Regions from separate parts of the Amycolatopsis sp. 195334CR genome, predicted to be linked through region 2. Evidence: riboswitches for the same ligand, from Rfam matches in the RefSeq annotation. Region 2 holds a riboswitch; each other region holds the start of a gene.
What was found. Region 2 has a riboswitch for S-adenosylmethionine ahead of JYK18_RS42190 (aminotransferase class V-fold PLP-dependent enzyme). Riboswitches for the same ligand answer to the same signal wherever they lie in the genome.
Positions count from the first base shown of each region.

Region 1 (10,010 bases), on a different contig from region 2:
CTTGACAGACGCGGCGGCGACCACCCGAGGAAACCAGAGGGAGCGCCGGTATGGCCAACATCAAGTCGCAGATGAAGCGCATCAAGACCAACGAGAAGGCGCGTCAGCGCAACCAGGCGATCCGGTCCTCGGTGAAGACCGCGATCCGCAAGTTCCGCGAGGCCGCCGACTCCGGCGACAAGGCCAAGGCCACCGAGGCCCAGCAGGAGGCCGCCCGCAAGCTGGACAAGGCCGCCACCAAGGGCGTGCTGCACGCCAACCAGGCCGCGAACAAGAAGTCGGCGATGGCCAAGCGCGTCAACGCGCTCTGAGCCGCTTCCCGAAGGGCCCCCGGTGATCAACCGGGGGCTTTTTCGTGTGTTCGGCGTCTCGATAGGGCAGGCTATGGCGCGTGAGCGCCTATGACTACGACCTGATCGTGATCGGCTCCGGCCCCGGCGGGCAGAAGGCCGCGATCGCCGCGGCCAAGCTCGGCAAGCGCGTGGCGGTGGTCGACCGCCACGACATGGTCGGCGGGGTGTGCGTCAACACCGGCACCATTCCGTCGAAGACGCTGCGCGAGGCCGTGCACTACCTGACCGGGATGAGCCAGCGCGAGCTGTACGGGGCGAGTTACCGGGTCAAGCAGGACATCACCATCTCGGATCTGATGGCGCGCACGCAGCACGTGATCGGGCGTGAGGTCGAGGTGGTGCGCGCGCAGCTGCTGCGCAACGGGGTGCACCTGGTCAGCGGCCTCGGCCGGTTCACCGATCCGCACACGGTCGCGGTCGAAGGCGGTCCGCGCGGTGAGCGGACGGCGCTGACCGGCGAGTTCGTCGTGATCGGCACCGGCACGCGGCCGGCGCGACCCCCGGAGGTCGACTTCGACGAGGCGCGGGTGCTCGATTCGGACGAGATCCTGAGCCTCGACCGCATCCCGTCCTCGCTGGTCGTGGTGGGGGCCGGGGTGATCGGCATCGAGTACGCGTCGATGTTCGCCGCGCTCGGCTGCCGGGTGACCGTGGTCGAGCAGCGCGAGCGGATGCTGGAGTTCTGCGACCCGGAGATCGTCGAGTCGCTGAAGTTCCACCTGCGGGACCTGGCGGTGACCTTCCGGTTCGGCGAGAAGGTGGTCGACGTGGCGGTCGGCGAGCACGCCACGGTGACGTCGCTGGCCAGCGGAAAGCGCATCCCGGCCGAAGCGGTGATGTACTCGGCGGGGCGCCAGGGCATGACCGACGCGCTCGGCCTGGAGCACGCGGGCTTGACGGCCGACAAGCGCGGACGGCTCAGCGTGGACGGCCACTACCGCACCGAGGTGCCGCACATCTACGCCGTCGGTGACGTGATCGGTTTCCCCGCGCTGGCCGCGACCTCGATGGACCAGGGCAGGCTGGCCGCCTACCACGCATTTGGTGAGCCGGCGAACGAACTGGCCGCCCTCCAGCCGATCGGCATCTACACCATCCCGGAAATCTCCTACTGCGGCGCGACGGAGGCTGAGCTGACTTCGTCGTCGATCCCCTACGAAACCGGCACCGCCCGGTACCGCGAACTAGCCCGAGGCCAAATAGCCGGCGACTCGTACGGGATGCTGAAGCTGTTGGTGTCCACAGAGGACAGGAAGCTGCTCGGCGTCCACGTCTTCGGCACCGGCGCCACCGACCTGGTCCACATCGGCCAAGCCGTAATGGGCTGCGGCGGCACCGTCGACTACCTGGTGGACGCCGTCTTCAACTACCCGACCCTGTCGGAGGCCTACAAGGTCGCCGCCCTGGACGCCACGAACAAGATCCGCGCCCTGGCCCGCTTCACCACCACCTGAGCTTTGCCACCCCAGCCCAACACCCAGCGACGCTCGAAGCCCCGATCCAGCGCCAGCGACTGAAGCCACCCGGCCCGCGCCAAACCCGCCAGTACCCAGCTGGCGGCTCGTGCCGACCCCACATCCGTCACGGTGCCCCAGCTCCGTGCTGGTGCCACACCACCATGCCGGTGCCCCAGCTCCGTGCTGGTGCCGCACATCCGTGCCGGTGCCCCAGCTCCGTGCTAGTGCCGCACATCCGTGCCGGTGCCCCAGATTCGCGCGGGCACCTCAGCTCCATGTCGGCGCCCAGATCATGTCGGCGCGCCAGTTCGCGTCGGCACCCAGTTCGCGTCGGCGCGCCAGTTCGCGTCGGCGCCTCAGCCCCACGCCAGCGCCCCGCGTGTCAGCGCCTCAGCTCCGTGCCAACACGCCAGTTCCCGAACCAGTCCCCCGAAGCTGCTGACCTCAGCGCCGTTCCTTAGCCGCCGCGATCGCCAGCACCGCCCGCTCCAGGGCGTAGTCCGGATCCGCCGCCGCCCCCTTCACGTCCGCGTTGAGCTTCGCCACGACGCGCATCGCGTCCGCCAGCCCGTCCGGCCCCCACCCGCGCACCTGCCCCTGCGCCTTCCGGATCTTCCACGGCGGCATCCCCAGCTCCCCCGCCATCGCGTTCGGGTTCCCGCGCCCGGCCCCGGCCACCCTTGCGATCGTCCGTACCGCGTCCGCCAGCGCGTCGGCGACCAGCACGTGCGGCACACCGATCTGCATCGCCCAGCGCACCGACTCCAGCGCCGCCGCCCGATCCCCGGACACCGCCTTCTCCGCCACCGCGAACCCGGTCACGTCCGCCCGGCCCCGGTGGTACTGCCGAACGGCGTGCTCGTCGACCTTCCCACCGGAGTCGGCCACCAGCTGCGTCGCGGCCGACGAGAGCTCCCGCAGATCCGACCCCACCGAGTCGATCAGCGCCATCACCCCGGCGGCGTCGATCTTGCCGCCCGCCTGCCGGACCTCGTTGCGCACAAAGGCTTCCCGCTCGGCGGGCTTGGTGATCTTCGGGCATTCGACCACCTCCGCCCCGGCCTTGCGCAGGGCAGCAGGCAGCGCCTTGCCCGCCTTCGTCCGGCCGCCGCCGGTGTGCACGATCACGAGCACCACCCCATCGGCGGGGTCCTTGACGTAGGCCAGGATCGCGTCGCCGATCTCCTGCGAGGCGTCCTGCGCCCCATCGATCGCGATCACCCGGCCCTCGCTGAACAGTGACGGACTGACCAGCTCGGCCAGCACCGGGGCTGTGAGTTCGGACACCTTCATCCGGGTGAGGTCCGCCGCCGGATCGGCCCTACGGGCGGCCTCGAGAGCGGCTCGAATCGCCCGCTCGATGAGCAGTTCTTCCTCGCCGAGCACGAGGTGGAGCGCGGCTGCGTCGGTCACGGCACGATCCTGCCACGCCCGGCTACGGCTAGCCCGGCACGGTGAGGTCCTCGCGTGGGCACGGCGTGATGCCGTACGGTGTTGGCGAGGCGCCGCGCCCAGCGCGGCCCGACAACCGAATACCGCTCATCCAGAGGGGCAGAGGGATACGGCCCGAAGAAGCCCCGGCAACCGGCGTCAGCCTGTCATCTCGATTCCGCGAGGTAGCTGACGATCACGGTGCCAATTCCGGCCCACACCCGTGGGGCAGATGAGGAAGGACCTCGCGATGACTGCCACCCTCCGCACGACCAAGCGCACCCTGGACCTCGGCCCGGCCGTCGAGCTGGTGTCGAAGGAAGAGGGCCACCGCCAGCCGCTGGCGCCCGAGTTCGTCTCCGCCGAGGACTTCTCCCCGCTCGAGGTCGCCTACGACTTCGGCCGCGTGCGCCGCGAGGACATCGAGAAGGGCCCGCGCAACATCTGGCGCTACAAGAGCCTCCTTCCGGTGCCGTCGAACGTCGAGGAGATCCCGAACACCGAGCCCGGCTGTACCCGGCTGGTGCGTGCCGACCGGCTCGCGAAAGCCTTGGGGCTCAAGCGAGTCTGGGTCAAGGACGACACCGGCAACCCCACCCACTCGTTCAAGGACCGCGTGGTCGCGGTGGCACTGGCCGCCGCCCGCGAGTTCGGCTTCGAGGTGCTGGCCTGCCCCTCCACCGGCAACCTGGCCAACGCCGTGGCCGCGGCCGCGGCCCGCGCGGGCTGGGAATCCGTGGTGCTGATCCCGAAGACCCTGGAGCGGGCCAAGATCCTCACCACCGCGGTCTACGACGGCGCGCTCATCGCCGTCGACGGCAACTACGACGACGTCAACCGCCTGGCCACCCAGCTCGCCGCGGAGAACGAGAACTGGGCGTTCGTCAACGTCAACGTGCGGCCGTACTACTCCGAGGGCTCGAAGACGCTGGCCTTCGAGGTGGCCGAGCAGCTGGGCTGGCGCCGCCCGCAGCAGATTGTCGTGCCGATCGCCTCCGGTTCTCAGTTGACCAAGGTGGACAAGGGTTTCCGCGAGCTGGGTGAACTCGGTCTCGTCGAGCAGTCGCCGTACAAGATCTTCGGCGCCCAGGCCACCGGCTGCTCGCCGGTCTCGGCCGCCTTCCGCGCCGGGCACGACGTGGTGCAGCCGGTCAAGCCGGACACCATCGCCCGCTCGCTGGCCATCGGCAACCCGGCGGACGGCCCCTACGTGCTGGACGTGGTCAACCGCACCGGCGGCTCGATCGAGGACGTCAGCGACGAAGAGGTGGTCGAGGGCATCCGCCTCCTGGCGCGCACCGAAGGCATCTTCACCGAAACCGCCGGCGGCGTGACCGTGGCGACCGCGAAGAAGCTCGTCGAGGCCGGGAAGCTGAACCCGGACGAGGAAACCGTTCTCCTGATCACCGGTGACGGCCTCAAGACGCTCGATGCCGTCGAGGGCAAGATCGGCCCGCGCGCCACCGTGCCCGCCTCCGCCGACGCGGTTCGCGAAGCTCTCGCCAAATAATCTCCTTTCCTGAACACGAATGTGGCTTCCGGACGCTGGCCCGTCCGGGAGCCACATTTGTCTTTCGCGGTAGAACAACGGACTCGGCGCTGGGAAACAACGGCTCTTCGGCCATCAAACACCCGAACGCCGAATTCGTCCACGCCGCCCGCTGAGTTGTCCACAACCACCCACTTATCCACAGCCCCCGCCCCGCCCCCTGGCCTCCCCCGCCCCATCCCCATAGCGTCGAAGGCGTGTTCGAACGTCTTCAATCACTCGCCCATCCCGGAGCACCATCCTCCGAGGAACCGAAACCGGATCTCGCCGAACTGGCGGCCCGGGTCGAACGCGACCGCACGCGCAGGCTGGTCACGCGTTGGCTCCCCAAAGCCCGTGGCAGTCCGGTAAAACGCCGCACCGCGATCGTGTTCGCCATCGCCGGTGTGCTCTCGATCGTGCTCACGGCCCTGCTGCTGTTCGGCGGCGGGCCGGAGCCGGAGCGCGCCCCGCCATTGCCGATCGCCCGTGCGGCACCGGTTTCCAGCGCACCACCACCGAGCGCGTCCGCCGAGTTGGTGGTGAGCGTGATCGGCAAGGTCATCCGGCCGGGCCTGGTCACGCTTCCCGCCGGAGCGCGGGTCGCCGACGCGGTGCGTGCGGCCGGTGGCGCCTTACCCGGCACCGATCTTGCCACCGTGAACCTGGCTCGCCGTCTCAGCGACGGGGAGCAACTCGATGTGGGAGCACCACCACAGGCCCAAGGTCCGGCGCCGACTTCCCCCGGCGCCGGACCCGAGGTCAAGGTCGACCTCAACACCGCGAGCCTGGCTCAGCTCGACGATTTACCCGGTGTCGGAGAAGTGACCGCGCAACGCATTCTCGACTGGCGCAATCAACACGGCCGTTTCACCGCGGTCGAGCAACTCCGTGAAGTGGAAGGAATCGGCGAAACCCGGTTCACGCGCTTGCGTGATCAGGTGACCGTGCAATGACCCAGGCCGCCGATTCGGCGGTCACCCCGGAACCGGCCGGGCACGACATGCGGCTGGTACCGGCCGCGCTCACCGTGTGGCTCGGCACGCTCGGCGGCCTGCTGTTCGGCTGGTGGGTGGCTCTCGCGGTCGGCGCGGGTGTCGCAGCGATGGCGGTTGCCGGACTGGTCGTCGCCCGCCGCCGCGCAGCGGGCGACGAGCGGTTTCGAGCGCTTCTGTTGGCACTACTGGGTTTCGGCGCGCTGCTCGCGGTGGTGGTGACGCCACGGTTGCAGGCCGCGCAACAGGATCCGATCCGTCCGGCGGCGGATCGAGGAGTACACGCGGTGTTCCGGGTGACGGTCACCGAACGGCCCCGGCCGATCCGTTCGGCCGGCTACGCGGGAAGGGCAGGTGGTACGAGTGCGGTGCTGATCCCGGCTGAGGTCGCCGAAGCCACGGTCGACCGGCGGGCAGTGGTCTCCGACGGTCGAGTGGTGTTGCTGGCCGCGTTGGAAGGCTGGTCGGATCTGTTGCCAGGGCAGCAGGTGACGGCCTCGGGTTCCCTGGCCCCGGGGCGTCAGGCCGAGCTGACCGTGGCGGCCCTCCAAGTACGAGGGCCACCTCTAGCGGTCACCGAGGCGCCGTGGTGGCAGCGGGCAGCCGCATCAATGCGAGCAGGACTCCGGAAGGCATCCGGCGTGCTCAGCGAGGAACCCGCTGGGCTGGTGCCGGGGCTGGCGGTCGGTGACACCACCGGCATGTCACGTCGGGTGGAGGACGAGTTCCGTGATGCGGGCCTGTCACACCTGACGGCGGTCAGCGGGAACAATGCTCGTCCTACACATGCGGCTAGGACGAGCGAGTCCAGTGGGCACCATCGCCGGGAGGCAGACGGCCCGCCCGCTCCTGACCTCCGAGGAGCGCTCGCATGCGTGTGTGGATCTACCGGGTGGCCGTGGTGTCGGCCCTCGTCATCGTGCTGCCGTGGGTGCGCGGCATCGGCGCCCCGCTGATCGGGCTCGGCTGATGGCCGCGCGCGGGCTGTGCCCCGAGTGCAAGCACCAGCACGGGCTCACGAAGGACGGCACCCTTCGCCGCCACAACGACCCGAACGCCATGCCTCGGATCCAGAGGTGCGATGGCTCCGGGAACAGCCCGGTGTGCCCTGGCAACCTCCGCGACTGCCCGACGTGGCAGCACCACCCGGTGTGGCACGCCTGGAACTCCGGGGAGGACGCGTGATGCGCGCGAACACAACCCCGGGGCACCTCTCGACCTGGAGCGGCTTCCTCTTCGGCTCGGTGGTCAGCGTGGCCGCCAACGTCTTGGCGACCCGCATTCCGCCCGAGGGGGCAGACGCCGGCTGGAGCCCGACGCTCGCGGCGCAGATCGGCGCCGCCGTGTGGCCGCTCGCACTGCTGATCTCGGTCGAGGTGCTGTCGCGGGTGCCGTGGCCGGACCGCTGGACCTGGAAGGTGGCCATCTACCTCGGCGTGGGGGCGGTGGCCCTGTTCTCCGCCGTCATCTCCTACCAGCACATCCGGGACCTGCTCCTGCACTGGCACTACCCCACCTTGTCGGCCTCGGTCGGTCCCCTGGTGATTGACGGCCTGATGACGGCCGCCGGGATCGGGCTGCTGGCGGTCTCCCGGCACCGCCAGGAGATCGCCAACCACCAGGACCAGACCTCGGGAGCCACCACCGAGGACCAGGCGCCCACGATCCCGCCCGCCAGCCCGGTGGAGGACCCCGAGCCCGCGCCCGCCAAGCGCCCGAAGCCCGCCCCTGCCGCCAAGCGCCAGCCGCGCCCGGTGGCGGGTGACCTGGTGGAGCGCGCCCGGGAGCTGGTGCGCCAGGCCGAGGCGGCTGGCGAACAGGTGGGCCGTGGGCGTCTGGCGAAGGAGTTGGGGATCTCCGACCACCAGGCCCGCCAGGTCCTCGCCGAGGCGCGCAAGACCCCGCTGGCGCTGGTGAAGGGCGCCGACGGTGGGTAGGAAGCGGCACCTGACCATCGGCCGGTCCTGGTACGCCTTCGACGTGCCGTTCCTGCTGGGCGGCTTCCTCGTGCTGGCGGGCTGGTTGGCGCGCCTGGCGTGGCGCTGGCGGCGGGGTCTGGTGCCGGTCTGGGTGTTCATCCTGGCGGGCTTCACCAGCCTGGTGATCCACGCCTGGTGGCCCACCTGGTGGGCACTGCCTGGTGCGCTGGCGGTCCTGGTGATCGCCAGCCTGGTGGCCACCCTGGTGAACGAGCGCCTGGCGACCGCCCTGGTGTGGCTGGTGACCAAGCTGGTGCCTGGCGATGCCGACGCGGGCGAACGCGGAGTCCTGGACCGCCCGGTGGAGCGGGTGTACGCCTTCGGTCTCCTGGTGGTGGCTGGCGCGTGGATGTCGGCCACCAGCCTGTGGGGCTGGAACCAGGCGACCTGGTGGACCGGCCTGGCGTCGCTGGCGGTCTTCGGCGGCCCGTGGTCCTGGCATCGGCGCATCCGCTCCAAGGGACCTGCCAACCGGTTCACCCGGGCCTGGCCCAAGCGGGTGGCCGACGACGAGCACGGCATGCGCGGGCTGGTGGGCTCCAAGGTGGTGCGCTCGGAACGCCTCCAGAACTCCGGGGTGTTGCTGACCATCTCGCTCAAGCCCGCCGAGACCATCTACGAAGCGGCGGGCGCCGCCCGGCGCCTGGTCTCGCTGTTCAACCTGCGCACCGGCGCGGTCCAGATCACCGAGGACCCCACCAACGGCCGCCGGGTGAAGGTCCGCATCCTGCCCAAGGACCCGTGGAAGGCGAAGCTCCCGCACCCGGTGCTCGGGCTGGAGACCAGCCAGTCCCTGGCGCACCTGGGCTGCCGCCTGGATCTCGGCCTGCTCGACGACGGCACGCCCAACCTGGTGGACCTGCGGCACCTGCTGATCGTCGGCCAGACCGGCGGCGGCAAGAGCGTCCTGGTGGAGTCCATCCTGCTGTGGCTGTTCCAGGCCGGGGACGTGGCGGTGGTCGGCTCGGACATGGCGGCCGGGGCCACCCTCGGGCCGTGGGAGTCCCTGCTGGCCGCTCCCCTGGCCACCGACGAGGACGAGTCGATCACCCTGCTGGAGCGCCTGCTGGAGATCGTCTCCTACCGGGAGCGGAAGCTGGCGGCCGAGAAGGCCGAGGGCGGGCCGGACTCCTTCGCTCCCTCGCCGGAGATGCCGTGGTTGGTGGCGATCTTCGACGAGTTCCCCGACCTGGTGGAGGCGGGCGGCGAGCGGGTGAAGAAGCTGACCGGCCGCCTAGCGAAGCGCGCCCGCAAGGTGGGCGTCCGGCTGATCTTGGCCACGCAGAACCCCACCAAGTCCGACGTGGGCTCCACCGAGATGCGGGCGCAGTTCACCAAGATCTCCCTCGCCCTCGACGAGCAGCAGTCCAAGACGATGTGGGGCGGATCGCGGGACCTGGGCTGGCGCTCGGAGGGCCTGGGCACCGGCGTGTTCATCGTCAAGGACGCCGAGCACCAGGTCCCCAGGCAGACCAAGGGCTACTTCGCCTCGGTCGCCGAGCGCAACGCCTTCATCGCGCGCACCGAGCCGCACCCGCTCGACGAGGGCACCAAGGCCCTGCTGCTGGCCGAGGTCGCCGAGGTGGCGGAAGAACCCCAGGTCACGCCCAAAGTCGGGTTTTCCCACGATGGCGAAACGCCACGATGGCAGAACCCGACTCCGGCCGTGCCGCACCAGCGCACGCAGGACCGGCGCGGCCAGGTGCTCGCCCTGCTCGGCGACGAGCCGGTGAGCCCGGCCCAGATCCGCGCGCAGCTCGACATCGCGGAGTCCACGCTGCGCCGCGTGCTCGCCGAACTGGAGAAGGACGGCCTGGTCAAGCGCGAGGGCCGGGGTAAGTGGACTCGGCATCACGTTCACTCCGTGTGACTCCGCTCCACCGAGCGCTCAACGCTCACCCACGCCCATACGCGCAGGCGTACGCGAGGTTTGAGCGCTCGGCGAGCGTTCCGACGTTCTCTAAACAGTCACGTTGGGTGAGGTAACGGTGCGCACGGATCATCCGACTACCGAGCACGTACTGACGAGAGGACGCGTCCACGGTGAGTCCACACGAACCGCCCCAGTACCAGGAGCCGTGGTACATCGGTTGGGACCGCGAGATGAGCGAGAAGCGTGATCGCGAAGGGACCGAACACGAGATCGAGCGGCAGAGGCGAGAAGCCGAGCAGAAGAAGAAGGAAGCCGAGCAGGTCGAACGCGAGCGCGAAGCGCTCAGGCTGGCCGAGCAGGCGAACAAGACGGCTTCCCAAGCTCTCGAACTGTC
Region 1 covers NZ_JAFJMJ010000001.1:4,623,585-4,633,594, reverse strand. The annotation lists gene rpsT (30S ribosomal protein S20) at 51-311, shown strand; gene sthA (Si-specific NAD(P)(+) transhydrogenase) at 392-1,807, shown strand; gene holA (DNA polymerase III subunit delta) at 2,255-3,223, opposite strand; SAM riboswitch class I at 3,347-3,480, shown strand; gene thrC (threonine synthase) at 3,492-4,751, shown strand; gene JYK18_RS21690 (ComEA family DNA-binding protein) at 4,988-5,725, shown strand; gene JYK18_RS21685 (DUF2637 domain-containing protein) at 6,949-7,701, shown strand; gene JYK18_RS48035 (winged helix-turn-helix domain-containing protein) at 7,694-9,613, shown strand; gene JYK18_RS21675 (hypothetical protein) at 9,847-10,010, shown strand, end outside.
Region 1: another riboswitch for S-adenosylmethionine. It lies ahead of thrC (threonine synthase); the one in region 2 lies ahead of JYK18_RS42190 (aminotransferase class V-fold PLP-dependent enzyme).

Region 2 (10,010 bases):
CCGGGGTCCACGTTCAAGATCGCCACCGCCACCGCGGCCATGCGGGCGGGCACCGGGCCGGACACCGTGCTGGACTGCCCCGGGGAAGCGCGGATCGGCACGCGCACCATTCCGAACGACGACCGTTTCACCATTCCGCCCTCGCCGCTGCACACCACCTTCGCGCGGTCGTGCAACACGACCTTCGCGCGGCTCGCCGGGGAACTGCCGGCCGGCGCGCTCGCCGACGCGGCGACCCGGCTCGGCCTGAACGCGGACTTCGACATCCCCGGCCTGGCCACCGAGGCGGGCAAGGTGGAGGCGTACGAGGACGAGGCGAAGCGGGTCGAGGCGGGCATCGGCCAGGGCGACGTGGTGGCCAGCCCGTTCGGCGTGGCGCTGATGACGGCGACGGTCGCGAGCGGGCAGCCGATCACGCCGTCGCTCTGGCGCGACGACGCGTCCGTGGTGACCACCGGGTACGAGGCCCCGGAGGCCGAAGTGCTCGGCCCGTTGCGCACCATGATGCGGGAGGTCGTCACCGGCGGTACCGCGCGAGAACTGGCCGAGTACGGCGAGGTGCGCGGAAAGACCGGGACGGCGCAGTTCGGCGACGGCCGTGGCGCGCACGGCTGGTTCACCGGCTACCGCGGTGAGCTGGCGTTCGCGGTGCTGGTGGAGGACGCCGGCTCGTCCGGGCCCGCGCTGAAGGTGAGCGCCCGGTTCCTCAGCGCGACCTGAAGAAGTCGCGGAACTCGTCGACGATGGTGGGGGCGCCATCCGGCTGGGCGATGATCCGCACGGGGTCACCGGCGCGGACCGGGCCCGGGGTGATCACCCGCAGGTAGGCGCCGGGCCGGGCGTGCTCGACGAAGCGCTTGATCCACCGCGGTTCGGCGATCTTCCCGGCGAAGGTCGCGCACGGCACGCGCGGGCAGCTGACCTCCAGCACCAGTTCCTCGCCGACGAGCCAGCGCTGCCCGATCGGGGCGCCGGTGAGGTCGAGGCCGCTGGTGGTCAGGTTCTCGCCGAACGAGCCGGGCGGCAGTTCGCGGCCGAGCAGCCGCGACCAGCGCGCCAGGTCCTCGACCGCGTGCGCGAGCACCGCCTGCTCCTCGCCGCCGTGGTTGCGGTGGTCACCCACGTGATCATCGTCGAGCCCGCTGCCCGCCGGTCCCGGCACCCGGACGAGCACCGGGCCGGGGACCGGTCGCTTGTGGAATCCCGTGGTGGGCACGGATTTCCACGGATTCGGTTGCGCGGAGCCGATATTCACCGAGTGCACCAGGGGCATGTCGGAAGTCAACCATTCGGCCGAATCGGGGGACAGCCATTTTCCGTTGCGCCGCACCGATGTCACCACGCGAACGCGCGTTCACTATTCTGAGTGAGCGATCAGGTGGCGAGGGGAGGCGGCGGATGGACCAGCTCCCGGTGATTCTCGGGGCCGGCGCGGCCGTGCTGCTCGTTTCCGTGCTGGCGGTGCGGGTTTCGATCCGGCTCGGGCTGCCCTCGCTGCTGCTCTACCTCGGCATCGGCGTGCTGATCGGCGAAGCCGGGCTGGGCCTGGAGTTCGAGAACGCCACGCTGACCCAGTCGCTCGGCCTGGCCGCGCTGGTGATGATCCTCACCGAGGGCGGCCTGACCACTCGTTGGCAGACCGTCAAACCGGCGCTGTGGCCGGGAATCGCACTGTCCACTGTGGGCGTGGGGGTGAGCATCGCGATCACCGGCGGGGCGTTGCACCTGCTGCTCGGGCTGGACTGGCGGATGGCGCTGCTGTGGGGCGCGGTGCTCGCCTCGACCGACGCCGCCGCGGTGTTCTCCGTGCTCCGCTCGGCGGGCATCGGGAAGCGGCTGGTCGGCACGCTGGAGATCGAGTCCGGCATCAACGACGCGCCCGCCTACATCGCCGTCGTCGTGCTGGCCACCGGGACCACAGTGGACTGGACGCTGCCGTTGCTGGTGGTCTACGAGCTGGGCGCGGGACTGCTGATCGGGCTGGTGCTCGGCTGGGTGGGCGCGGCGGCGCTGCGCAAGGCGGCGCTGCCCGCCACCGGTCTCTACCCGGTGGCCACGGTCGCGGTGTGCGTGGTCGCCTACTCCGGCGGTCAGCTCGCGCACGCGTCCGGGCTGCTGGCCACCTACGTCGCCGGGGTGGTGCTGGGCAACTCCCGGCTGCCGCACCGGTCCGACACGCTGTCGTTCGCCGAGGGGCTCGGGTGGCTGGCACAGATCGGGTTGTTCGTGCTGCTCGGCCTGTTCGCCTCGCCGGGCAGGTTGTTGGAGAGCCTGGTCCAGGGCCTGGTGGCCGGGGCGGTGGTGCTGCTGCTGGCGCGGCCCGCCTCGGTGCTGATCTCCGCGCTGCCGTTCAAGCTGCCGTGGCGCGAGCAGGTGTTCCTGTCGTGGGCGGGGCTGCGCGGGGCGGTGCCGATCGTGCTCGCGATGATCCCGCTCGCCGAGGGCGTGCCGGGGGCGCAGGAGCTGGTCGACGCGGTGTTTGTCCTGGTCATCGTGCTGACCCTGCTGCAGGGCGCGACGCTGACCCCGCTCGGCCGGTGGCTCGGGCTGTCCGATTCGACCGAGGCCAGGGAGATCCAGGTCGACGCCGCGCCGCTGGACGAGCTGGGGGCCGAACTGCTCCAGGTGCGCATCCAGCGGGGGTCGCGGATGCACGGCGTGTACCTGTCCGAGCTGCGCCTGCCGGTGGGGGCTTCGGTGAGCCTGGTGGTCCGCGGCGGCAAGTCGTTCACGCCGCAGAGCACCAGCCGTCTCCAGGAGCTGGACCAGCTGCTGGTGGTCACCACCGAGGCGGCCCGGTCGGCCGCCGAGCGGCGGCTGCGGGCCATCGACAGGGCGGGCAGACTGGCTCGCTGGCGAGGCGAATCCGGTAGCTGATGCGGCCTGAGCAGCTGTGACCCGGCTCGAGAGCCGTGGCCCGGCCGAGTAGCCGTGACTTGGCCTTCGCGGCCATGGCCCGGCTCAAGTCGCCGTGACCTGGCCTGAGTAGCCGTGCCCGGCTTGAGTGGCCGTGGTCCGGCTCGAGTAGCCGTGGTCCGGCTGGAGTGGCCGCGGCCCGGCTCGAGTAGGCGTGTGAACCCGTCTGAGCAGCGATGATTCAGTGTGACTTGGGTCACTTAACGCGGTTTTGTCTCACCTCGTGTATTCCTAACTTCCGCCGAATGGCTTACGTTTCGCTCGCATTGACTAACCCGAATGGTGGGTAGCGAGTGTGGGGAGCACGAAGCGTGGCTGACTCGTCGAACCTTCGTGGGCTGGCGGCGGTCGCCGTGCTCGCCGGTGGGGTGCTGCTGGCGCCGTCTGCTTCGGCTGCCGAGGCGTTCCCCGTCTTCGCCCTGCCGTTCGAGGCTGGGCAGCAGGTCAGTTCGGCGGGCATCCATTCGGACAACGGCACCAGCGGGGTCAAGAACGCGCTCGACCTGAGCCCCCGCGACGGCCTGGTGCGCGCGCCGCTGGCCGGCACGGTCCGGCTGCAGCACTGCGACGGCGGCGACTGGGTGACCATCGACCACGCGGGTGGCTGGCGCACCGGCTACTACCACCTGGAGCGCATCGCGGTCACCGACGGGCAGGCCGTCGAACCGGGCGCGCTGCTCGGCGAAACCGGCAACGCGCTGCCCTGCGGTGGCAGCAGTTCCGGCGCCCACGTGCATTTCACCCTGTGGACACTGCCGGACGGGACCGCGCGGTCGGCGGACGCGCTGGACGCCGGGAACTGGGACGGCCTCAGCTACGGCCAGGTCCACTCCCGCATTGCCGAATCGCACGGGGAACCCGTTGACGGCAAGGAATTCGGCGGCTGGCGGTTCACCGAGGGCACCACGCAGTACAGCGGCGTCGCGACGCGTGTCGCCGATGGCGAGGCGGTCCAGCTCCCCGGCCGGTTCCGGTACGAAGCGGAGTGATCGCCATCTCACCCACTGGGCGGCCCTGGCGCGGGCGCCGCCCAGTGGGTTACCTTTTCGGCTAGGTCATGAGTGCCAGCGTCAAGCCCCGGCTAGCTGGCCGGCAACCCTCCAACCGCGGTGGGGTGCCCCGGGTGAGGACCTGGCTCGTCACGAGGTGTGGCGGGCAAGCGCGGATCCTCTCGGTCGGGGGTCCCGACATCGAGGAGGCCCCCCATGACGCTCGCACTCGAACGCACCTGCACCGTCCCGGAAGTCGCCGGTGCCGCGCTGTCCGTGCCGCTGGTCAACGGCGGTGAGATCGGCTACGCGAACCTCGACCACGCCGCGAGCGCGCCCTGCCTGCAGCGGGTCCGCACCGCCGTCGACGAGTTCCTGCCCTGGTACGCCAGCGTGCACCGCGGCGCGGGCTTCGCCTCCCAGGTGTCCACAAAGGTCTACGAGCGCACCCGGGAAGTGTTGCGGCGCTTCACCGGCGCCCGCTCCTCGGACGCGGTGATCTTCACCCGCAACACCACCGACTCGTTCAACCTGCTGGCGAAGTGCCTGCCGCGCGAGACCTCCGTGGTGCTGTTCGACACCGAGCACCACGCGGCGCTGCTGCCGTGGCGCGGCCCGCGCGTGCACCGCGTGGAACCGCCGCGCACCAGGCTCGCCGCGGTGTCCGCTGTGGACAGTGCGCTGGCGGAGTGCGCGCCGGGTCCGCGCCTGGTGGTGCTCACCGGCGCGTCCAACGTGACCGGCGAACTGCTGCCGGTGGCCGAAATCGCCGCGGTGGCGAGGAAGCACGGCGCGCGGATCGCGCTGGACGCGGCCCAGCTGGCGCCGCACCGGCCGTTCTCGCTGCGCGAGCTGGACGTGGACTACGTGGCGCTGTCGGGGCACAAGCTGTACGCGCCGTTCGGGGCCGGTGCGCTGGTCGGCCGGGCCGACTGGCTGCGGGCCGGGCAGCCGTACCTCGCCGGTGGCGGGGCGACCAAAGCGGTGCAGCGCAACGGAAGCGCCGAGATCGGCGTGGTGTGGAACTCCGGGCCGGAGCGTCACGAAGCCGGTTCGCCCAACACGGTCGGGGTGTACGCGCTGGGTGTGGCGTGCGAAGCGCTTTCGGAGAACTGGGATGCCATCCGCGAGCACGAGGACGCATTGCTGCGGCGGTTGCACCGCGGGCTGTCCTCCGTTCCCGGCTTCGCGGAACTGCGCCTGTTCGACGCCGACGTCGACCGCGTCGGCACGCTCAGCTTCGTCATCGACGGCTTCGAGCCCGGCTGGCTGGCCGCGGTGCTCTCCGCGGAATACGGCATCGGCGTGCGGGACGGCGCGTTCTGCGCGCACATCGCGACGCGGCGCCTGATCCGGCACGCGGGCGGCGAGGGGCAGCAGGCGGTGCGTGTCAGCCTCGGCCTCGGCAGCACCGAGGAGCACGTCGACCGGCTGCTGCTCGCCCTGCGGCAGATCGTCGCCAGGGGAGCCCGCTGGGAGTACGGCAAGGTCGACGGCCGCTGGGCGCCGACCCCGGATCCCCGGCCCCTGCCGGATTTCCTGGCCTAGACGCGCGCCCGTGCGCGTGATCTTCTGCGGGTATGGGAGATCCGCTGGAGGAACGCGACGCGACGGCCGAAGCACTGCGACTGGTGGCCGACGCCGCCGGGCCGTACCTGGCTTCGCTGGGGGACCGGCTGGTCCACGACCCGGCCACCGCACCGCTGCTGGACGAGCTCGACGGGCCACTGCCGGAAGGCGGTGACGGCACCCTGCCCAGCCTCCGCGAGCTGGTGCGGATCGGCACCGAGGCGGCCACGCATTCGTCCGGTCCGCGGTTCTTCCACTACGTCGTCGGCGGTTCGACCCCGGCGGCGCAGGCCGCGGACTGGGTGACGTCGCTGCTCGACCAGGTCGCCGGGCTCTGGCCGACCTCGCCCTTCGCGGCCCGGGTGGAGACCGTCGTACTGGGCTGGTTGAAGGACCTGTTCGGCCTGCCCGCGTCCTACGGCGGTGTGCTGACCCCGAGCGCGACGCTGGCGAACCTGACCGGGCTGGCCGCCGCCCGGCACTGGTGGGCCGAACAGCACGGGGTGGACGTCAGCGCCGACGGCCTGCTCGGGTTGCCGCGCCTGCCGGTGCTCTCCAGCGGTTACGTGCATCCCAGCAGCCGCAAGGCGTTGCAGATCCTCGGCTGCGGCCGCGACACCGTGCGCGTGTTCGCCCGCGACGACGCCGGCCGGGTGGATCTCGCCGCGATGGAAGCGGAACTCGCCGCGGTCGACGGCCCGGCGGTGATCATCGGGAACGCCGGTGAGGTCAACGCGGGCGACTTCGATCCCATCGCCGATTTGGCCGACCTGGCCGAGAAGTACGGCGCGTGGTTGCACATCGACGGTGCGTTCGGCCTCTTCGCCGCGGTCTCCCCGAAGACGGCGCACCTGGTGAAGGGCGTCGAGCGCGCCGATTCCGTGGCCGCCGACGGGCACAAGTGGCTCAACGTGCCGTACGAGAGCGGGTTCGCCTTCCTGCGCGAACCCCGGCGCCTGGTGCAGTCGTTCGGCATGCCCGACGCGGCGTACCTGCCGGTCGGTGACGAGGCCAGGATCAACTACAACTCGCTCGGCCCGGAATCCTCCCGCCGCGCCCGCGCCCTGCCGATCTGGGCGACGCTGCGTGCCTACGGCCGCGACGGCCACCGCGCGATGATCGAGCGCCACCACGAACTCGCGCGGCTGCTCGGCAAGCTGGTCGACGAGGCGCCGGACCTGGAACCGCTCGCGCCGCCGGGCCTGAACGTGGTGTGTTTCCGGTACCACCACGAGGGATTCGACGACGAACGGATGGACGAGCTGAACCGGCGGCTGGGGGCCGAGTTGCTGGCGGACGGCCGGGTCTACGCTGGCACGACCGTGTACCGGGGGCGGGTCGCGCTGCGGCCGGCGATCGTCAACTGGCGGACCGGCGCGGCGGACATCGCCCTGCTCGTCTCGGTGGTGCGGGAGATCGGGGCCAGGCTGGCCAGGGGGTAAGTACGTGCGCGAACCGATTTCGGCGAACCGGCGGGACTACTGGGTCCCGCTGCTGCTCGCGGCGGTGGCCCTGCTCGCCGCGGTGGTGTTCGTGCCGAGAACGGACTTCGGCTGGTTCGCCTACGCCCCGCAGGGCGAGCCCCTGATGGTCCAGAGCCTGTACGCCTATGCCGATTCGGGTGCCCTGGTCGCGTTGCAGAGCCCGCAGCCGTTCTCGGCGTTCGGCCGGTGGCCGGTCGCCGCGCTCCTGGTCTTCGCGGTGACCGTGGCCTGGTACGTCTTCCAGGCCAAGTCGCGGCCGTCGGCGTGGCGGGTCGCCCTGCTGGTGGCCGGCGGTGCGGCCGCGATCCTGGTGCTGTCGGCCTTCGGCGGGGCGAGCTGGACCTCGATCGACGAGTCCGGCTTCCTGACCACCTTCGTGCTGCCGCTGGGCGGGCTCGGCCTCTGCGGCCTGGCTTGGGCGTACTTCGGCACCGGCCGGGGGCGGAAGGTGGCGGGCTGGACCGGTGCCGTGCTGACCGGGCTGGTGGCGAGCATGCTGCTGGCGATGGCCCTGCCGGACCTGGGCGACCTGCTCGTCTACGTGGTCGGCCTGCTGGTGCTCGCCGTGCTGGAGCGCAGCCTGCTGCTCGCGGTGGTGGCGCTGCTGGTCGTGGTGGGCTCGCTGGAGATGATCCCGGCGCCGCCGGGCCTGGTGCCGGGGCTGGTGCTGCTCACCGGGGCGATCGCCGCGCTGGTCACGCGCCGTGGACAATGGCGTGGTGAGCGACCAGCCGATACCGCCTGAAGCCGAACCGAGCGAGGGCGGCGCCGTACCCGACGCGCCTGAGACGCCTGAGCCGCCTCAGCCGAAGCGCCGGGTGGTGCTGCTCGCGGTGATCGCGGTGCTGGTGCTCGCCGTCGACCAGGTGACCAAGGCGATCGCGGTGGCCGAACTGGAGTTCGCCGAGCCGGTCCGCATCCTCGGCGGCGCGGTCTACCTGCAGCTGATCCGCAACTCCGGCGCCGCCTTCGGCATGGCCGCCGGGATGACCTGGGTGCTCGCGCTGATCGCGTGCGCGGTGGTGATCGCGCTGATCTGGTTCGCCAAGCGGCTGCGCTCGCCGGGCTGGGCGGTCGGCCTCGGGCTGATCCTGGCCGGTGCGCTGGGCAACCTGACCGACCGGTTCTTCCGCGCCCCCGGCGTGCTGCAGGGCCACGTGGTCGACTTCGTCTCGGTGTTCGCGCCCAACGGTGACGTGTGGCCGGTGTTCAACGTGGCCGACTCGTCGCTGTTCGTCGGCTGCGGCCTGATCATCCTGCTCTCGCTGCTGGGCAAGGACTACGACGGCAAGACGATCGAGAAGAAGAAGGTCAGGAAGTCGTGAGCGGGCGGATGCTGCCGGTCCCGGACGGCCTGGACGGGATGCGGGTCGACGCCGGGCTGGCCAAGCTGCTCGGACTGTCCAGGACCGCGGTCGCCGAACTGGCCGAGGCCGGGGAGGTGCTGCTCGACGGCAGGCCGGCGGGCAAGTCCGACCGGCTCACCGCGGGGGGCCTGCTGGAGGTCACCCTGCCCGAGCCGCGCACCGTCGAGGTGGTCGCCGAGCCGGTCGAGGGCATGCGGATCGTGCACGAGGACGACGACATCGTGGTGGTGTCGAAGCCGGTCGGCGTGGCGGTGCACCCGAGCCCCGGCTGGACCGGGCCGACCGTGGTCGGCGGGCTCGCCGCCGCCGGGCTGCGCATCTCCACCTCGGGCGCGGCCGAGCGCCAGGGCGTGGTGCACCGGCTCGACGCGGGCACCACCGGCGTGATGGTGGTGGCCAAGAGCGAGCACGCGTACACCGCGCTGAAGCGGGCGTTCAAGGAACGGACCGTGGACAAGGGCTACCACGCGCTGGTCCAAGGGCATCCCGATCCGACCAAGGGCACCATCGACGCGCCGATCGACCGGCACCCCCGGCACGACTACAAGTTCGCCGTGGTCGCCGGTGGCCGGCCGAGCGTGACGCACTACGAGGTGGTCGAGGCGTTCCGTGCCGCGTCGTTCGCCCACATCAAGCTGGAAACCGGGCGCACGCACCAGATCCGCGTGCACTTCGCGGCGCTGCGCCACCCGTGCGTCGGGGACCTGACCTACGGCGCCGACCCGGTGCTGGCCCGGCGGCTGGGGTTGTCGCGGCAGTGGCTGCACGCCAGGACGCTCGGCTTCGCGCACCCGGCGGACGGCCGCTGGGTCGAGTTCGAGGCGGAGTACCCCGACGATCTGGCTGACGCGCTGGAGAAGTTGCGCGCCGAGTCCTAGCCGGCGTCAGTCCTCGATGGACCAGGTGAGGGAGCGCTCGTCCACCTCGGGACGGGCGTTCCAGCGCACCGACACCACGCGCGTGGCCTCCGGCAGCACGTAGACGGTGTGCCCGCCCGCGGTCTCGCCCGGCTGCACGCCGATCCGGTGCGGTGGCCGCGACGACAGCGAGACCGGTGCCTTGCCGACGGCCTTGCCCTCGGCGGTGATCAGCTCCAGGTAGTTGTCCGGGAGCGAGACGAACGGGATCTGGCCGCGGTTGGTGATCTCGGTGTGCACCACCACCGCGCGCTCGCCCGGCTCCAGGCTGTACCCGGCCGCGCTGAACAGGAAGTCCGCCGGGTCCTGCACCTCGAGCAGTTGCAGGGCGAGGCGTTCGCCTTCCAGGCCCTGGGTTTCCAGCACCTCACCCGGTTTCCCGGTGCGCTTGCCCGCGGGCGCGCCGTTGCCCGACGGCGGCTGGTCGCCGCGCGCCCAGGAAGCGCTCTGCGGTGGTCCCCAGGTGCTCATCACCGGGTCGGCGGGCGGGGGCGGCATCGGCGGGCGGTGGACCTGCTGCTGGGGCGGTGGCGGCGGTTGCTGCGGCGGCCGGGCGGGCGGCGGCTGGTAGCGGCCGGACGGTGTGCCCTGCACGGCGTACGCCCCGCTCGGCACGCCGTACGCGCCGCTCGGCACGCCCTGGACGCCCGGTCGCGGCGGCTGGCCGTGCACGTTGTACCGGCCGGACGGCGTGCCAGCCACGTTCTGCGGCGGGGGCGGTGGCTGCTGCTGTTGCGGCTGGGCTGGCGGGCGCGGGCCGGCTCCGCC
Region 2 covers NZ_JAFJMJ010000003.1:1,064,213-1,074,222, reverse strand. The annotation lists gene JYK18_RS42210 (penicillin-binding transpeptidase domain-containing protein) at 1-720, shown strand, start outside; gene JYK18_RS42205 (MOSC domain-containing protein) at 707-1,216, opposite strand; gene JYK18_RS42200 (potassium/proton antiporter) at 1,399-2,877, shown strand; gene JYK18_RS42195 (M23 family metallopeptidase) at 3,228-3,905, shown strand; SAM riboswitch class IV at 3,970-4,084, shown strand; gene JYK18_RS42190 (aminotransferase class V-fold PLP-dependent enzyme) at 4,122-5,453, shown strand; gene JYK18_RS42185 (pyridoxal-dependent decarboxylase) at 5,486-6,916, shown strand; gene JYK18_RS42180 (hypothetical protein) at 6,921-7,703, shown strand; gene lspA (signal peptidase II) at 7,693-8,283, shown strand; gene JYK18_RS42170 (RluA family pseudouridine synthase) at 8,280-9,203, shown strand; gene JYK18_RS42165 (AsnC family protein) at 9,210-10,010, opposite strand, start outside.

Region 3 (10,010 bases), on a different contig from region 2:
ACGTGCCGGTGGTCGTCACCGGCGACGCCGCCCCGGGCACCCTGGTCTCCCAGGACCTGGACACGCTGACCGTCGAGGTCGAGGCGCTGCACATCCCCGACCAGTTCGAGGTCTCCGTCGAGGGCCTCGAGGCAGGCACCCAGATCCTCGCCTCCCAGGTCGAGCTGCCCCAGGGCGCCGAGCTGGTGACCGACGGCGAGTACCTGGTCGTCGCGGTGAACGAGGCCCCGAACGAGGCGGCCATGGAGAGCCAGGTCGACGCGGACGGCGCCGGGGTGGTCGAGGACCAGCCCGAGTCCACCGAGGAGTAATTCCCTCGTGGAAACCGACCTGCCCGGGGCCGGCGAGCAGATCGTGCTCGCCGGCCTCGGCAATCCGGGCCCCCGGTACGCGGGCAACCGGCACAACGCCGGTTTCCTGGTGCTGGACGAACTGGCCGCGCGCATGGGCGGCAAGTTCAAGGCGCACAAGACCGGCGGCGAGGTGCTCGAAGGCCGCCTCGCCGGGCGACGGGTGGCGCTGGTCAAGCCCCGCTCGTTCATGAACCTCTCCGGCGGTCCGGTCGCCGGTGCCGCGCGCTTCTTCAAGGTCGGCGCGGACGGCGTAGTCGTCGTGCACGACGAACTCGACCTGCCCTACGGCGCGCTGAAGCTCAAGTTCGGCGGCGGCGACAACGGGCACAACGGCCTTCGCTCGATCACCAAGTCCCTGGGCACCAAGGACTACTTCCGGGTCCGCTTCGGCGTCGACCGCCCGCCCGGCCGGATGGACCCGGCGGACTACGTGCTCAAGGACTTCTCCACGGTGGAGCGCAAGGAACTCGCGCTGAACCTCGACCGCTGCGCCGACGCCGTCGAAGCGCTGGTCGCCAACGGCCTCCTGGCTGCTCAGAACGCCTTCCACGCCGGCTGATCGGCTGTGACCTGTGCCTCGGCGGTAAGGGTGACGATCGACACCCTCAGTACCCGATTGCTCACCCAAAGGCGTGGGCTCCCGCCCCTGTTCGAGTAGCAGGGCTTCCGCGTGCCGCCTCCGGCGCACTAGGACGGATAGGGGACGTAACCGAAACCCTAGGGAGACCCCTCATGTCCTTGAGCGCCGATGACGCCCGGAGCACTGCCTTCGGGAACGCCCCGATCGGCCGCCGCGGTTACGCCAAGAACGAGGTGGACGACTTCGTTCAGCGGATCGCCGCGACCCTCGACGGGCAGGACGACCTGACCGCCGCCGAGGTGCACCACGTGGTGTTCGGCAAGCCGCTGATCGGGAAGCGCGGGTACGACGAGCGCGAGGTCGACGAGTTCCTCGACACCGCGGAGGAGGCGCTGCTGTCCCACTTCGGCGCCGACTGGCGGGCGCACCAGGTGCCCGCCGCGCGCGAAGCCGCGCAGGCCACGGATGCTCCTTTTGCCCGCTCGGCCCCGGCCGACCAGTACCTGGAGCGATGATGACCATCTCCGGAGCGGACGCGCTGACCATCCAGTTCCACCGGGCGCCGATCGGCACGCGGGGCTACAGCGAGGCGGACGTGGACAAGTTCCTCGACCGGGTCGCCAAAACCCTCGACGGCGAGGACCACCTGACCGCCGCGCAGGTGCACGAGGTGTCGTTCGGCAGGCCCGCGCTCGGGAAGCGGGGCTACGACCAGCAGGAGGTCGACGCCTTCCTTCGCCAGGTGGAGAGCACGCTGGCCGCCCGGGAAGGCTGGACCCCGCACGCGACGAACGCCATCATCGCCCCGGCGCTGGAGCACAGCCACTGCCGCAAGTCCCTGTGGCGCCGAGTCCGCCGCTGAACGCTATGAATGGGGCATTACTTGCATTCAACGCTAGTAATGCCCCATTCATAGCATTGGTCAGCGGCCCGCCTGCTCGATCTGGTCGGCGTACCGGGAAGCGGTGGCCGCGCGCTTGACCTTGCCCGACGGGGTTTTCGGCAGGCTCCCGGCGGGCAGCACCACCACGGCGAACGGGCGCACGTCCACCGCGTCGCGGACGCGGCCGGCGACCTCCTTGGCCAGCCGCCGTTCCTCGGCCTCGTCACCGGACAGTTTGGACTCCAGCACCACGGCGAACCGCTCGCGCCTGCTGCCCGCGTCGATCCGGACCGCGACCGCGTTGCCCAGCCGCACGCCGTCGACCGAGGTGGCCGCGCGCTCGATGTCGGTCGGGTAGATGTTCCGGCCGCCCATGATGATCACGTCCTTGCGGCGGCCGCAGATGACGATCTGACCGTCCACCAGGTACCCGAGGTCGCCGGTGTCGATCCAGCCCTCGGCGTCCTGTGTCTCCAAAGGACCGTCCACAGTGAAGTACCCCGGCGTGACCGCGGGCCCGCGCAGGCGGATTTCGCCGACCTCGCGCTCGCCGAGCACCTTGCCGGAGTCGTCGGCGATCTGCGCTTCGAGGCCGTCGAGCGGGCGGCCGAGCACGGCGAACGAGCGCACCTCCTCGGTCCCGCGCCGCGGGTCGTCCTCGGGCACCGGCACCGCGCGGTTGTGCGCCTCCAGCGCCTCGGCCTCCACCACGTCCAGCGTCAGCCCGGTGAACAGCGGCGCGAACGACACCGCGAGCGTCGCCTCCGCCATGCCGTAGGCCGGGAACACGCACTCCGGCGGCATCTTGAACCGCGCCCCGGCGTCCACAAAGGTCTGCACGGCGGTCTCGTCGATCGGCTCGGCGCCGTTCAGCGCGATCCGCAGCTTGGACAGGTCGAAGTCCTCATCGGCGCGCGCCATCCGCTTGCCGACCACCGCGTAGGCGAAGTTCGGCGCGGCGGTGGTGGTGCCGCCGTACTTGGTGATCAGCCGCGGCCAGATCAGCGGCCCGGTGAGGAACTCGACCGGGGTGATCTTGACCAGCTCCACGCCGAAGGTCATCGGCACGGTGAGGAAGCCGACCATGCCCATGTCGTGGAAGGTGGGCAGCCACGAGACCATCACGTCGGTGCCGAAGTCGAACTCGGCGCGCTCGACCATCGCCTTGACGTTGGTGTACAGGTTGCCGTGGGTGATCCGCACGGCCTTCGGCTCGGCGGTGGAGCCGCTGGTCAGCTGGAGCAGCGCGAGGTCGTCCTCGCCGACCGGCACCGGCTCGGTGATCGGTTCGCCCGCGTCCAGCTCGGTGATCGCGTGGAAGGCGATGCCGTGCTCGGTGAGCACCGGCGCCAGCTGGTCGAACGGCTCGCCGAGCAGCACCAGCTCCGAGCCGATCATGCGCAGCACGCGCAGCGTGTCCTCGGCCCATTCGGCGAGGTCGGTGCGCGGGGTCGGCTGGTGCAGCATGGTCACGCTGCCCCCGGCCAGCCAGACGGCCTGCACGGTGGGCGCGATCAGCGAGGGCGCGGCGGCCAGCACGGCGACCGCGCTGCCCGGCTCCAGCCCGCGGTGGATGAGCTCGCCCGCGAAGCGCTTCGCCTGCTCGTGGACCTCCGCCCAGGTGCGGCGAACCGGTTCCTTCGGCTCCCCAGTGACCATGCCCCGCTGCTGACCGCCCCCGGCCGCGGTGGCGACCAGGGTGTCCACGAACCGACTCATGGGCTCACTTTAGAGGGACGCGCTCCGCCGAGCGCCCCGGAGGTCTCGGCGCGGATGTCACGAATGTGGCTTTCGAGACGCGTACCGTCCCGAAAGCCACGTTCGTGACATCGCGGCTGGGCTACTCGATCGCTTCGGAGGTTTCCAGCCAGCGCTGCTCGACCTCGTCCTTTTCCGCCTGCACGGTCTTCAGCTGGGCGTTCAGGTCCATCAGCTTCGCCGGGTCGGTGGCCGCTTCGAGCAGCTGCGCGTGCAGCTTCTGCTCCCTGTCGTGCAACTGGTCCAGCTTGCGCTCCAGCCGCGACAGCTCCTTGCCGAGCGCCCGAACCTCGGCCGAGGACAGCTTCGGCGCCTCATCGACCGGCGCCGGCTTCTTGGCCACGGGCCGTTGCTCGGCGGCGGCCGCGGCCAGGCGCCGCGTCAGGTACTCCTCGATGCCGCCGGGCAGGTGCGTGATGCGCCCGTCGCCGAACAGCGCGTAGACCGCGTCGCAGACCCGTTCGGTCAGGTACCGGTCGTGCGAGACGACCACCATGGTGCCCGGCCACGAGTCGAGCAGGTCCTCCAGCTGCTGCAGGGTGTCGATGTCCAGGTCGTTCGTCGGCTCGTCGAGCAGCAGCACGTTCGGCTCGGCCATCAGCAGGCGGACCAGCTGCAGCCGCCGCCGCTCGCCGCCGGAGAGGTCCTCGACCGGCGTCCACTGCCGCGCCGGCGGGAAGCCCAGCTTCTCGGCCAGCTGCGACGCGGACAGCTCGTGCTTGCCCAGCACCACGCGCCCGGCGACCTGCTCGACCGCCTCCAGCACGCGGAGGTGCCCCGGCAGGTCCTCGAGTTCCTGCGTCAGGTGCGCCAGGCTGACCGTCTTGCCCTGGATCCGGCGGCCCCCGGCCAGCTCGGTCTCCCCCGCCAGCGCCTTGAGCAAGGTGGTCTTGCCGGAGCCGTTCACCCCGACCAGGCCGATCCGGTCCCCCGGGCCGATCCGCCAGGTCACGTTGTCCAGCAACGCTTTCTCCCCGGCGGCCAGGGTCACGTCCTCCAGCTCGACCACGGTCTTGCCCAGCCGCCGCCGGGCGAAGCTCATCAGCTCGACGGAATCCCGCGGCGGTGGCACGTCGGAGATCAGCGCCTCGGCGGCTTCGATCCGGTAGCGCGGCTTGGACGTGCGCGCCTTCGCCCCGCGCTGCAACCAGGCGAGTTCCTTGCGCGCCAGGTTCTGCCGCTTCTCCTCCAGCGTCGCGGCCAGCCGCGCGCGTTCGGCCCGCGCGAAAACCCAGTCGGCGTAACCACCTTCGTACTGCTCGACCCGCCCGCCGACGACCTCCCAGGTCCGGCCGCAGACGGTGTCCAGGAACCAGCGGTCGTGCGTGACCACCACCAGCGCGGTCTTCCGCGCGAGCAGGTGGTCGGCCAGCCAGCGCACGCCTTCGACGTCGAGGTGGTTGGTCGGCTCGTCGAGCACGACCAGGTCCAGTTCGCCGACCAGCGCGGCGGCCAGTGCCACCCGGCGGCGTTCCCCACCGGACAGCGTGGCGGTCGGGTTGTCCAGGCCCAGCGCGGTGATCCCCAGACCCTCCACAATGGACCGCACGCGGGCGTCGGCGGCCCATTCGTGGTCGGCGTCGTAGGCGGCCAGCGCGGCGTCGCGCACGGTCTCGCCGACCAGTTCGGTGCGCTGGGTGACCACGGCCATCCGCAGCCCGCGCACCTGGCTGACCCGGCCGCTGTCCGGTTCCGCGATGCCGGTGAGCACTTCGAGCAGGGTGGTCTTGCCACCGCCGTTGAGCCCGACGACGCCGATGCGCTCGCCCTCGCCGACACCGAGCGAGACGGCGTCCAGCAGCGGGCGGACGCCGTAGGACTTGGAGACCGATTCGAGGTTGACCAGGTTGACCATTACGCGTGCACCTGCGGCGGGACGGGACGGGGATCGGTGTCGCCGCCGACCGTCCTGGCGCCGGGCACCGGCCCGTGCGCCACGCGCACGGTGCGGCAGACCCCGGCCCCGGACAGCTCGGCCGCGACTTCGAGCGCGGATTCGGCGTCCTCGCAGAGGAACGCGCAGGTCGGGCCGGAACCGGAGACCGTGCCCGCCAGCGCACCGGCGTTCACCCCGGCCCGCAGCGTGCGGCGCAGGCCAGGGCGCAGCGAGACGGCCGCGGCCTGAAGATCGTTGCCCAGCAAGAGGGCCAGCTGCCTCGGATCACCGGAGGCGAGCGCTTCGACCACCGGGGCGTGCGAGCCGATCCTCGGTGGATCGCCCTCCTCGCGCAGCCGGTCGAGTTCGCTGAACACCCTCGGGGTGGACAGGCCCTTCTGGTCGAACGCGAGCACCCAGTGGAAGGTGTGGCGCGAGAGCACGGGCACCAGGCGCTCCCCGCGGCCGGTACCGAGCGCGGTGCCGCCGTAGAGCGCGAACGGCACGTCGCTGCCGAGCTTCGCGGCGACCTCGGCGAGTTCGTCGCGGGTGATCTCCAGCTTCCACAGCGAGGCCAGCCCGACCAGGGTGGCCGCCGCGTCGGCGCTGCCACCGGCCATGCCGCCGGCCACCGGGATGCCCTTGCGCAGCACCACCCGGATCTTCGGCTCGCTCTCCGCGCGGCCCACGTGCGCGGCCAGCGCCTGCACCGCGCGCCAGGCCAGGTTGTTCGCCCCGGTGGGCACGGACTTCTCGCCCTCGCCGTACACCTCGACGCCGGGGTCCTCGGTCACCGCCACGGTCACCTCGTCGGCCAGCGACAACGCCTGGAACACGGTCACCAGCTCGTGGAAACCGTCCTCGCGCAGGTCACCGACCGCCAGGTGCAGGTTGATCTTCGACGGCACCCGGACGGTGACTGGAGGCGGGACGACAGCGAGCACGGGGTCAAGCCTACGTGGCGGCAAAAAAGTCGTGCGTGCGTAGTGCCGTTCCGGCCCCGCGCACGCACGACTGGAGTTGCTTCAGGCCGCGACGCCCTGCGGGCCGCTGACCGGGTGCGTCACGTGCGCCCCGCGCTCGGCGATCCAGGCCAGCGCGCCGTCGGCCTGGTCCCCGCGGAGGCCGATGCGGAACCGGCCGACCGGGGTGTCGCCGATCCGGGTCAGGCCGCCGCCGATGGTGGCGATGTCGGTGCCGAACCGGGTGGCGGCCTCGGGCAACAGCGCGCCGACCGAGGCGAAGCCGATCAGCACCACGTCGACCGCGCGGTCGTAGCGGGCCGACTGCGCGCGGGTGGTCTCGATGGCGGGCAGCAGCGCCTGGGCGGTGCGGCTCGACGGGTCGACCAGCAGCGAGAGCACGTTGCCGTTCTCCACCACCTTGCCGTCCTCCAGCACCGCGACGTCGTCGCAGATGCGGCGGACCACGCCGGCGTCGGGCGTGGTGACGAGCACGGTCAGGCCCAGCTCGGCACGGGCGCGGTCGAGCGCGGTGAGCACACCGGCCGCGTCGTCGCCGTTGAGCCCGGCGGTCGGGTCGTCGGCGAGCAGGACGGCGGGCGAGGTGGCCAGTGCCTTGGCCACGGCCACCCGGCGGCGCTGCCCGGGGTTCAGCTCGGCGGGGTGCTGGCCGCCGCGCTGGGTCAGGCCGACGAGGTCGAGCAGGTTGCCGACGCGGGTGCGGCGGCGCGGGCCCTCGACGCCGAGCTGCTCCAGCGGCGAGGCCACGTTCCCGGCGACCGTGCGCTCGGGCTGCAGCGCGACGCGGGAGTCGACGATGCCGACCTGGCGGCGGATCTCCCGCAGGCGGCGGCCGTCGAGCGTGCCGGTGTTCAGCCCGTCCAGGCGGACCACGCCGCGGTCGGGGCGCTCCTGCAGCGCGACGCAGCGGGCCAGGGTGGACTTGCCGGAGCCCGCCGCGCCGACCACCCCGTAGAGCGAGCCGGCGTTGATGTCGAAGTTGACGTCGCGCAGCGCGTGAACGGGCGCGGCGTCGCCGGGGAAGGACTTGGTCAGGTTTTCGAGCGTGATCACGTGAATGCTCCAACAGCTGGGCGCGGACGCGCGCCGACCACAAGGAAGCACCGTCTGTTTCGACGGTGTGGCGTAAACCGGAAAGCGGCGAAGTGGGTACTGGGTCAGTCGTTGGAGCGACGACACGCACTTACCGTGCGGCGACCTTCATCCACTACTCGGCGTCGAGTCAGCATTCGCGACCGGTACACAGGATTCCTCCATCGGTCCTGGCGTTAGCACCTGCCCTCTCGGGTGGTTGCTGCGACTTCGGCGAGCCAGGCCTCTCAGTCGCTCGGGATGGATGCACAAGGAGTACACCCGATCCGGCTCGCGAAACGCAAGTCCGTAGTCGGAGATCACACGAACAGCCGCGTTATCCCTCGTTTTCGGCGGCCGCGGCGATGCGGGCGAAATCCTCGACGGTGAGTTGTTCACCCCGGGTCCGTGGATCGATACCGGCCGCGGTCAGCAGGTCCCCGGCGCGTTCGGCCGAGCCCGCCCAACCGGCGAGTGCCGCGCGGAGGGTCTTGCGGCGTTGCGAGAAGGCTGCGTCGACCACGGCGAAGACGGTCTTCCGCTCGGCGGGCCGGGTGGTGGGCACGCGCTCGAAGGCGACCAGCGCGGAGTCGACGTTGGGCACCGGCCAGAAGACGGCACGCGGCACCGCGGCCACCTTCTTCGCCCGGCCGTACCAGGCGAGCTTGACGCTGGGCACGCCGTAGGTCCGGCTGCCGGGGCCGGCCGCCATCCGGTCGGCCACCTCGGTCTGGACCATGACGAGACCGCGGGTGAGGGACGGCAGCTCGGCGAGCAGGTGCAGGACGACGGGGACGGCGACGTTGTAGGGCAGGTTCGCGACGAGCGCGGTGGGCTCGCCGACGTCGGCCTGGTGGACCCTGAGCGCGTCGGCGGGGACGACTTGGAGTTTGCCGGCCGCGTCGGGTGCGTGCTCGGCGACGGTCTCGGGGAGGCGGTTCGCCAGGACGGGGTCGATCTCGACGGCGACCACGCGGGAGCCGGTGGCGAGCAGGCCGAGGGTGAGCGAGCCGAGCCCGGGGCCGACTTCCAGGACGAGGTCGTCTTCGGTGACCTTTCCGAGCTCGGCGATCCGGCGCACGGTGTTGGGGTCGTGGACGAAGTTCTGGCCGAGCTTCTTGGTCGGCCGCACGTCGAGTTCGGCCGCCAGGCCGCGGATCTCGGCGGGGCCGAGGAGCCCGGCTGGTTTGGTCACCAGTGGATTCTAGGTGGCCCCGGGCTTCGGCTCCGACCTGGACCGAGTGTCACGCGGACCCGGGAACGGAAACGGCCCCCGGTGACGTGCGCACCGGGGGCCCTTTCAAGAAAACTGCGATCAGGGCAGGCCGAGCTTCTTCTGGCAGTGCGGCCAGGCGCTGTAGCCGCCGCGGGCGTCGCGGAGCTTGGTGGCGACGGCGATCTGCTCTTCCCGGCTGGCCTGGTGCGGCAGCGGGGCGTACTGCGTGCCGCCGTAGGCCTTCCAGGTGCTGGCGTTGAACTGCAGCCCGCCGTAGTAGCCGTTGCCGGAGTTGATGGCCCAGTTGCCGGTGGACTCGCAGTGCGCGAGCTTGTCCCACACCGCACCACCGCTGATCGGCGGAACGGCCGACTTCTTGGTGCCGACCCGGACCTTCTTCGGCTTGGCTTCCTTGGTGATCTCCTCGGAGATCTTCTCGCGGGCGACTTCCTTGTCGTTCTCCTTCGTCACCCGGTAGGTGACGTTCTTCGAACCGGCTTCGCCCTGCTCCTCGACGACGGTCTTGCCCTTGTCGAGGGTGTCGTCCTCGATCTCCTCGACCGGCGGCGGGATCTCTTCGTTCTCGTTGACCACCGACACGCCGGTGCGGCTGACGTGCACCTCGGCACCGTCGGTCAGCTTGTAGTCCATGCCGCCGTCGACCTTGTCCTCCGGGCCGATCGTCAGCTGCAGCTCGCCGAAGAACTCCTTGGCGGTCACCGCGTTGGTCTGCACCTGGCGGGGTTCGTTGCCGCCGTCGTACAGGGTCACGTTCTTCAGGGTCTTGACCTCGAGGGTCATCCCCTCGAGCGGGATCTGGCCGTCGCCACCGACGGACATCCAGGTGCCGGGCTTGGCCGCCTCGGCGAGACCGAGCTGGGTCATCGCCTCGGACACCGTGGTCGCGCGCACCCACGCCTCGCGGGGGCTGCCGTCCACGATCAGGTTCAGCTGGCGCCCGCGCTCCAGGGTGATGACCGTGTCGTCGGCCACCGCGGCGTCCGGCGACGGCGAGATCGCGTCGTGCGCGCCGATCTGGTAGCCGGCGTCCTTGAGCACCTCGCCGACGGTGCCGCCGAAGGTGTTGACCGTCTGCTGCGCGCCGTCGACGTCGACGGTGACGCTCTTGTTCATCGCCATCGCGGCGGCGCCGCCACCGGTCAGGGTGATCAGGACGGCCAGCACGGCGCCCTTGAGGAAGCGCTTCTTCCAGGTCTTCGCCGCCTTGACCACACCGTCTTCGACGGGCAGCGGCGCGCCCCGCGCGACCCGGTCCTCGCTGATCTCATC
Region 3 covers NZ_JAFJMJ010000001.1:1,467,563-1,477,572, forward strand. The annotation lists gene JYK18_RS07130 (50S ribosomal protein L25/general stress protein Ctc) at 1-311, shown strand, start outside; gene pth (aminoacyl-tRNA hydrolase) at 319-912, shown strand; gene JYK18_RS07140 (DivIVA domain-containing protein) at 1,086-1,448, shown strand; gene JYK18_RS07145 (DivIVA domain-containing protein) at 1,448-1,795, shown strand; gene JYK18_RS07150 (fatty acyl-AMP ligase) at 1,856-3,535, opposite strand; gene JYK18_RS07155 (ABC-F family ATP-binding cassette domain-containing protein) at 3,657-5,429, opposite strand; gene JYK18_RS07160 (4-(cytidine 5'-diphospho)-2-C-methyl-D-erythritol kinase) at 5,429-6,394, opposite strand; gene JYK18_RS07165 (methionine ABC transporter ATP-binding protein) at 6,476-7,486, opposite strand; SAM riboswitch class I at 7,684-7,772, opposite strand; gene rsmA (16S rRNA (adenine(1518)-N(6)/adenine(1519)-N(6))-dimethyltransferase RsmA) at 7,842-8,699, opposite strand; gene JYK18_RS07175 (resuscitation-promoting factor) at 8,820-10,010, opposite strand, start outside.
Region 3: another riboswitch for S-adenosylmethionine. It lies ahead of JYK18_RS07165 (methionine ABC transporter ATP-binding protein); the one in region 2 lies ahead of JYK18_RS42190 (aminotransferase class V-fold PLP-dependent enzyme).